DNA from 2 places in the Planococcus sp. RAB007_Raresut genome. Region 1 is predicted to be linked to the other one. Evidence: riboswitches for the same ligand, from Rfam matches in the RefSeq annotation. Region 1 holds a riboswitch; the other holds the start of a gene.
What was found. A riboswitch is a leader RNA that binds a small molecule or an ion and turns the genes downstream of it on or off. The one in region 1 is predicted to bind thiamine pyrophosphate.
Positions count from the first base shown of each region.

Region 2: it holds a riboswitch for thiamine pyrophosphate, as region 1 does, so the genes downstream of both, AC2Q9J_RS13240 (lipoate--protein ligase family protein) here and tenI (thiazole tautomerase TenI) in region 1, are expected to answer to the same signal.

Region 1 covers NZ_JBXYIF010000001.1:385,527-389,729, forward strand. Annotated here, with positions in the region: gene AC2Q9J_RS01900 (thiazole synthase) at 1-217, opposite strand, end outside; gene thiS (sulfur carrier protein ThiS) at 220-423, opposite strand; gene thiO (glycine oxidase ThiO) at 437-1,564, opposite strand; gene tenI (thiazole tautomerase TenI) at 1,598-2,203, opposite strand; TPP riboswitch at 2,305-2,405, opposite strand; gene AC2Q9J_RS01920 (biotin transporter BioY) at 2,538-3,107, shown strand; gene ilvA (threonine ammonia-lyase) at 3,307-4,203, opposite strand, start outside.
Region 2 covers NZ_JBXYIF010000006.1:94,955-99,157, forward strand. Annotated here, with positions in the region: gene lipA (lipoyl synthase) at 243-1,187, opposite strand; gene AC2Q9J_RS13240 (lipoate--protein ligase family protein) at 1,199-2,023, opposite strand; TPP riboswitch at 2,106-2,209, opposite strand; gene AC2Q9J_RS13245 (cysteine hydrolase family protein) at 2,341-2,859, shown strand; gene AC2Q9J_RS13250 (SDR family oxidoreductase) at 2,939-3,712, opposite strand; gene AC2Q9J_RS13255 (hypothetical protein) at 4,046-4,203, shown strand, end outside.

The DNA of each region.
Region 1 (4,203 bases):
CCCCAGCTGTATTTGGTAGTAAGGTATACTTTGAAATATCCAGGTTTTCTAGGAAATTCGGCTGGCTCGCTTCAAATATATTCATTCGTCGGACTGAGAACGTTAGAATCTCTGTACCCGACACATCTACCGCTGCTTTTTGGATCTCAAAGTCTGGATATTTGCCCGTGCCTAATAATAATCTTGATGAGAATTCATGGTTTCCTATCTTCAACATGTTCATCCGCCTCCTACAAAATGGACTAATTCAATTTTATCTTTATCGGAAATCAGAGTTTCTGCATGCTTTTCCTTCTCCAATATTTCAGCGTTTTTTTCAACAATTACTACTTTATTGTTCAACTCAAAATGCTGCAGCAGTTCGGCTATCGTTTTCACTGTATTGGGTACTTCTACTTGATCTCCATTTACCGTCAATATCATTTTCTTCACCTCATTATTGGATTGTTTTCCTGATTGACCGATCTACACGAAAAGGAGATATATCAATTGAAGGAGATTTTCCTTCAATCAAATCAGCCATCACCTCTCCGGTAATCGGAGACAGCAATATCCCATTTCTAAAATGGCCTGTCGCTATAAACAGCCCTTTGTACTCAGGATGTTCACCTAAATAAGGCAAGCCATCTGCCGTTTGCGGACGAATCCCGGTCCACGCTCTTTCCCACTCGCTCTGTGATATGGAAGGCACCAATTTTTTTGCATTCTCCATTAACGAAAAAATCCCCTCTAAAGTGACTTGTTGATTAAATGTATTCGGTACAGAGGTTGCTCCTATAATGATTCTTCCGTCTTTTTTCGGAACAAGATAGCAACCTGGCGTAAAGATTGTACTTGATAATAAGGGAAACTCTGTCCGTACAGAAAAACACTCACCTTTCACAGGATACATTTTGAGCTGTAAGCCTATCTTCATCAACAGCTTCTCGCTCCAAGCCCCTCCTGTTACTACAATGTTGCTGCTCATAAAATCGCCTTCATTCGTAACAACGCCATTGACTTTTCCATTTGCAATATGAAAGGAATGTACTTCTACATATTCTATAATCACGCAGCCAAGTGCTGAGGCAGATTTTAAAAATCCTAAAGCCAACTGCGGAGCTTCTACTTGTCCATCTCTCTCAAGATACATTGCGCCAATTACGTCATTGGACAATGCCGGCTCTCTTCTTCTCGCTTCTTCACCTGTAAGCAACTCGGCAAGTTCCCCGTTCTGTTTATGGATTCCACTGATCCGATGGTGTTCCTGCTGCTCCCGATCAGTTAAGGCAACCCTTAGCATTCCCTTTTTCACAAGTTCAATATCAACACCGCTGATCATATTCAGTTCATCTGCCAAGTCGTTAAACAACGCTCTGCTGGTTCTGGCTAATTGAAAAAGCGGCCCCTCTCCATCCAACTCGGCTTGGGCACCCAGCATCCCGGCTGCCGCTCCAGATGCTTTACTTGCAAGCCGGTCTTTTTCCAGCAATAAAACCTTCATTCCTCTTTTCGCCAAATTAAAAGCTATTGCTCCGCCATTGACTCCGCCACCGATTATAATGGCATCATACGGTTTATTCATTTAAATCTCTCCTTAACCATTGCAAGCGAACTATTATTTAGTTAAATAGGAACGATATTGCAGTACCGCCTGCGAAGGGTTTTCTGCTTCCAATATCCCTGACATTACAGCGACTCCTTGTGCTCCCGCTTCGATAACATCCCTACTATTTGTCGGTTTTATTCCACCAATCGCTATAACTGGGATAGAAATTGATTCAGAAATGAACCTCAACTGTTCTAAGCCTTTGGGAATGAGTCCTGATTTGGATTGAGTTGAATATACATGGCCGAATATTACATAATCAGCACCTTGATGCTCGGCAATTTGAGCTTCTTCAAGGGAATGAACGGAACAGCCAACTGTCAAATCCTCAAATTTTCGTTTTACAATTTCAACAGGCAGCGAATGATAGGCTAAGTGAACTCCTTTCACATTTGAAACACAGGCAACATCCGCCCGGTCATTAATTATTATTTTTGAAAGAGGAACTTTTTTGCTTTTTAAAAGCTCCACCGTCTTATATACTTCTTTTGCTGTTTTCGTTTTTTCACGAAGATGGATGAAATCGATGTCAAAATGAATCCTGCCGATGATATCTGCTAATTGTTCCGGCTCTTGCCTTCCTGTAGAGATAATATGCAACTTTTTAGTTTTCATGTATTTTTTCCTTCACTCCCTTAATGCATAAAAAATACCTGGCAAATAAAAAAACCACTCCAGCGACGGAGTGGTTTCGATCATATTTTAAGAATAGATAAAATACATAGCAACCACTTCCCTACGCTAGTTTCAACTAGATCAGGTTCAAAGGGTCCGGATTGCTCCGTCTCAGTCTCAAAAGACTCCCCTAGTGTTTTTATATTCAGTTTTTTTATGATGCCTAAAAACAGCCTAACATCTCTCCAAATATTTATCTAGTTATTATAGGAAATATGGTAATATATAAGTTAACCAAATTATTTTTTTGGTTAACTTAAAAGGAGAGTGTGACATGACAGAATCAAATGTAAAATTGAGAATGATGATTATTACGGCATTATTTGCGGCAATCATCGGAATCCTGGCGCAGGTAACAATCCCATTGCCGTTAGTTCCCATTACAGGGCAAACACTGGCAATCGGACTGGCCGCAACGATTTTAGGGGCTAAGTACGGAACTTTATCTGTCCTGGTCTACTTGGGGCTGGGGGCAGTTGGAATTCCCGTTTTCGCTCAAATGTCAGGCGGATTAGGCAGCTTATTCGGACCGACTGGCGGCTACCTCTTCGGCTTTATTCCAACTGCTTTTATCATAGGCTATTATCTCGAGAAAACGAGTTACACATTAGCCAATGCCGTAATCGCTAATGTCCTTGGCATGTTTATGGCATTGGCGTTTGGAACAGTCTGGTTGAAGATATTCGCTGATCTTTCATGGACAGGTGCGTTAATGGGTGGATTTGTCCCGTTCATTTTAGTCGGTCTTATTAAAGCCGCGCTGGCTGCGTGGATTGGGATCACAGTAAGAAATCGCTTGAAATCAGCTAATATTTTATATTTGGAAGAGAGAAAGGCTGTTTAAATATAGGCTGGCTGACCATCAACTTACCAATAATAAAAACTGCCGATCTGATTTTAGATCGGCAGTTTTTATTGCTGTAACTATGAATGGTGAACATAAACTCGCTGGAATCTTCGTTTGCATTCACGAGTTTCTTCTATATAAATGTTATCTGTTCAAAAACCACTTTTCTGATTATGCAGTGTTCTGTCTCAGCTGTTTATTTTGCTAAGCTTAAATCCGGCAGTGTTTTAGCCAGGCTCTTATAGAATGGCAATTTTTCAGGGTCTGCATTTCCACCACTGATAATGCAGCCGACCTTTTTTTGGTCAATGGAGATTTTGTTGCATAAAATGGCAGCCAAAGCGGCGGCTCCCGCCCCTTCTGTCAGCATTTTTTCCCTTTCAAGCATAAACATGATCGCATAGGCGATTTCTTCATCAGCCACCGTTACGATATCATCCACATACTTCTCAATGATTGGAAAAGTTACCGCTCCCGGCTCTCTGACTAAAATCCCATCCGCTATCGTGCTGATCGGCAAATATGGTTCCATTTTTTGCCCGGTGAATTTTCGATAGGCAGCAGATGCGCCAGACGCCTGCACACCGATTACCCGAATGGATGGATTGATGGATTTAACAGCGAGAGCAACCCCTGATATCAAACCGCCTCCGCCAACCGGCACAAAGATGATGTCCAATTGGCTGTTTTGCCGAAGCATTTCAAGTGCAATGGTCCCTTGCCCTGCAATTACTTGTTCATCGGCAAATGCATGGACAAACGTGCTGCCGCACCGAATCTTTTCTTCTGCCGCAAATTGATAGGATTCATCATACGTTTCTCCAGCCATTACGATTTCTGCACCGTACTCCTTTGTGGCATTCACTTTCGAAAGCGGAGTGTGCCTCGGCATGTAGATTTTTGACTGGATCCCTTGCAGTGCTGCTGCCAGTGCGACTCCTTGCGCGTGGTTGCCGGCAGAAGCTGCTATAATCCCTTTTGCTGCTTCCTGTCCGGTTAAAGAAGTAATTTTGTTCATGGCTCCCCTTACTTTAAAAGAACCCGTTTTCTGCAGATTTTCCAATTTCAAAAAGATCTTCGCATTCGTCAAGTG
Region 2 (4,203 bases), on a different contig from region 1:
AAATTGGAAAGATCACCGATTACGGTGGTCTTTTTTTCTGTTTGTGGTGAATTTTTTACTTTTTTATAGGTGATTAAAGGATATTCTCCCCTGTTGTAAGTCATAGGGCGGGTTTGTTTCCGCAGATTCGGATTTATTTGCGCTGAGCGAGATTTATTTGCGCAGCTCAGTTTTTATTTGCGCTGAGCACAAAATGAGAGAAAAAAACCACCGCATAGGCGGTGGCTTTTCACTATATCATGTCAAAAAGACTCCACTTCCAGCTTCTTGCCCTGCGACTCGTAGCCTTTCATGTAATTGATGCGGCGCTGTGCCGACGTTGCGTTGACCTGTTCGTCTGCATGATAGGAAGAGCGCACCATCGGCCCTGCTTCACAATGGCTGAAGCCTTTCGACAATGCAATTTCCTTCAGCTCGGCGAATTCATCAGGATGATAATAGCGTTCCACGTTTAAATGTTTTTTAGTCGGCTGCAGGTACTGGCCGATCGCCATGATATCGACATTGTGCGCACGCAGATCGTCCATCGTTTCAATGATTTCTTCCTTCGTTTCACCAAGCCCGACCATGATACTCGATTTCGTTGGTGTGTTCGGCGCAATTTCCTTAACCCGCTCCAGCAATTGAAGTGACCGGTCATACATCGCCCGGGCACGCACCCGCTTCGTCAGGCGTCTGACGGTTTCGATATTATGGTTGAAAATATCCGGTGCACTGTCCATCAACGTATGGAGGCTTTCGTAATCGCCTTTCATATCGGATGGCAGGATTTCCACGGTCGTTGCCGGCATCCTTCTGCGGATGGCACGCACCGTCTCAGCAAAAACAGCGGCACCGCCGTCTTTCAGATCATCCCGGGCAACCGCTGTCACCACGACATGCTTCAAACCCATAATTTCTACAGATTCCGCCACGCGTTCCGGTTCGCCCAGATCAAGTTCATTCGGCAATCCTGTTTTGACCGCACAGAAGCGGCATCCTCTCGTGCAGGTATCTCCGAGAATCATGAAAGTAGCGGTTTTTCGTTCACTCCAGCATTCGTGGATGTTCGGGCATCTCGCTTCTTCACATACCGTGTTGAGCTTTTTCTCACGCATCAATTTCTTTAGTCCTGTAAACGATTCATTCGTATTGATTTTCACCTTCAGCCAATCCGGTTTCCGTATGTATTCTTCTTGTTTTGACATTTAAACTCCTCCTAATTTTTAGTTGAGTAACTCCAATCAAGATTTTTATACTTCGTTTCCGCCAGCTGATTGATTTCGATCAATCTCTTATCCGACAGCGTAAGCGGTTCCAATTTAACGCCAAGCCCTTTTTCGAATCCCTGTTTAAAAGCAGCCTTCACTCTATCAAAATCAACCGATTTTCCAGTCGCCGTGTTGATGGAGATGGCCTTATCCTTGAACGCATCCCTTGCGCGCTGTTTTATTTCAAGTGAAGGGTAAGTGAATAAATCGAATAACTTCACGCTGTCAATTTCAATCGGAATTGACCCATGCTGCAGGATGATGCCTTTTCTTCTCATCTGGGCACTGCCCGCTGCCTTTTTCCCATCAACCAACAGCTCGTACCAGGAAGACTTATCAAAGCAAACAGCTGAATCCGTTTTCTCCATCGACGTTTCGGGTATCGCAAACTCCGCTTCAATGCCAAGTTCCTTGAATCCTTCCAATAAACCTTTTGAAATGACCAGATAAGCTTCTTTTACAGAACGCGGCATGGCCGGATGCGTTTCCGGAACCACCACACTGTAAGTCAATTCCTGATCATGAAGCACAGCGCGTCCGCCCGTCTGCCTGCGAACGATTTCCGCTCCGTAAGCTGACGCCTGCTGAAAGTCGATTTTTTTATCGGCATCCTGAAAGCGGCCGACTGAAATTCCCGCCGGCGACCAGCCGTATAATCGGATAGTTGGACCGATTTCCCCTTTGCTCAGCCATTCCAGCAACAGTTCATCCAAAGCCATATTAAATGAGGCGCTGTTATGGCCTGAATCGATGAACCCCCATGTTTCCCCCATCGCTTCTCCCCCTTTTTTTGCACAAAAAAATACACAGCTTCCAAAGATATGGACAGCAGTGCAGAGTGGTTGCATCACAATAAGCCTGCAATTACCACTTCCCTCCGCCGGCATAATCCAGATCAGGTTCAAAGGGTCCAAGCTATGCTTGTCTCAGCCCAAAAAGCGGCTCCCCTAGTGCATAATTTATTTGTTACCCAAATCCTACCATAAGGTAACTGAAAAACAAACCTCTTTTTTATTTATACTGCTCGAGAAGGTTTTAGGACACAGCTGTCGAATAAAACAAAAAGAATACACGAAGAGGAGACGGTCCTATGCCGAATACGGCCCTGCTGATCATCGATGCCCAAAATGAAATGTTCGACCCTGCCAATCCAGTCCATGAAAGTGATAAACTGCTTGAGAATCTTCAAACGCTGATTCAAAAAGCGCGTTCAGCGGGCGTGCCTGTTATTTACGTACAGCATAACGATGCCGGCCTTGTGGAAGGCACAGATTTCTGGCAGATTCACGAATCGATCCAGCCGCAAGCGGAAGACCTGATTATCCAGAAAAAAATTCCGGATTCTTTCCAAGAAACTTCTTTACTCGAAGAATTGAAATCGAAAGGAATTCAAAACCTTGTCATTGCTGGCAATCAAACTGAGTATTGCATAGACGCCACAACACAAAGTGCCAGTAAGCACGGTTTCAATGTGACGCTGGCAAAAGACGCCCACGGCACATGGGATTCAGAGACGATGAGCGCTGAACAGATCATCGGCCACCATAATGAGCTGCTAAGCGATTTCGCTGAACTTCAGGAGACCCGAGATATTCAATTTACGAAATGAGATTAATTTTATAAGGAAAGCCCCGATGGATGATCGGGGCTTTCCTTTTTGATTGTCATCTTCAAACAATCTTTGGGCTTTAGCGTGTAAAACCGCCTTCCGAATGGATGATCTGACCCGTAATCCACGCTGCATCGTCACTTGCCAGGAACTTCACCAATATCGCCGCGTCTTTCGGTTCACCTGGACGTCCGAATGGGAATCGAGGCTGCAGCGCATCTTGTATTTCGGATGTCATCCATCCGCTGTCAGTCGGTCCAGGATTCACCGCATTGACGGTGATTCCAAGCGGTGCAACTTCCGCTGACAAGGTGATTGTCAATGCGTCAACCGCGCCTTTCGTCGTGGCATAAGCCAGTTCACCCGGCATCGGGCCTTTGAACTGTCCTGACGTGAGATTGATAATCCGTCCCCCTGATTTTTTCGTAAAGCGTTTGGCAAAACCGCTGCTCAGCATAGTCGTAGCAAGCACATTCACACGGTAATGCCGATCCAGCTCTTCGATGGTCAAAGTGGAATAATCGGTATCCGTCGAATAAGCAGCGTTGTTCACCAATATATCAGCTTGACCGAGCTCGCTTTCCACCTGTTTAAGCAACGATTCCAGTTCTGCCGCTTGTGACAGATCCACTTCCAAAGACGTCACTTTCACGCCGAACCGCTTCAATTCCTCTTTCAACTGGGCCGGTTCGTCCGCTTCAATTTTCCATGGCATACTGTTGTCATACGCTGTCCAGTAGGTGAAGAAGATATTGCAGCCATTCTCCGCCAGTTCCTTGCAGATTGCAGCTCCGATGCCGTTCAAGCGGCTCGCACCTGTTACAATGGCGAGTTTGCCAGTTAATAGGCCCATTTCATTTCCTCCTTAAAGCTTTCTAGCTGGTTGACTTAACTTTATCATATCGTTTTGGTGATAGAATCCATTTTATCTTTAATTAAGTCAATTATGCCTTCATGTTCAATGATATTAAGTCAGGACTATATACACATTAAAAATAGATATATTCCGGGACACTTAAATGTTAATATATAGAAAACTTACAAGTATATAATCTGATTTTAGAAACTTGATAGTCCTTTTCCGAGGCGAAAAATACAAGTCAAAGCTGAATCCAGCGACACACTCTACTTTTCCTTTCGGCAGAATTTTGTTTTAAAACAATCCAGATGGAAAGTAGAGGAAGACATGAAAGTATTGTGGAAAGTAGTAATTTTATCTGTTTTATTCCTTGGGTTCAGTATCGGAAGCTATTGGCTCATATTCAGCCAGGGGCTCGTTTTAGGCATTCTTGTATCATTCATGCTGCTGGTGCTTTGTGTAGCTGGACTCGCTTTCAGCCTGTA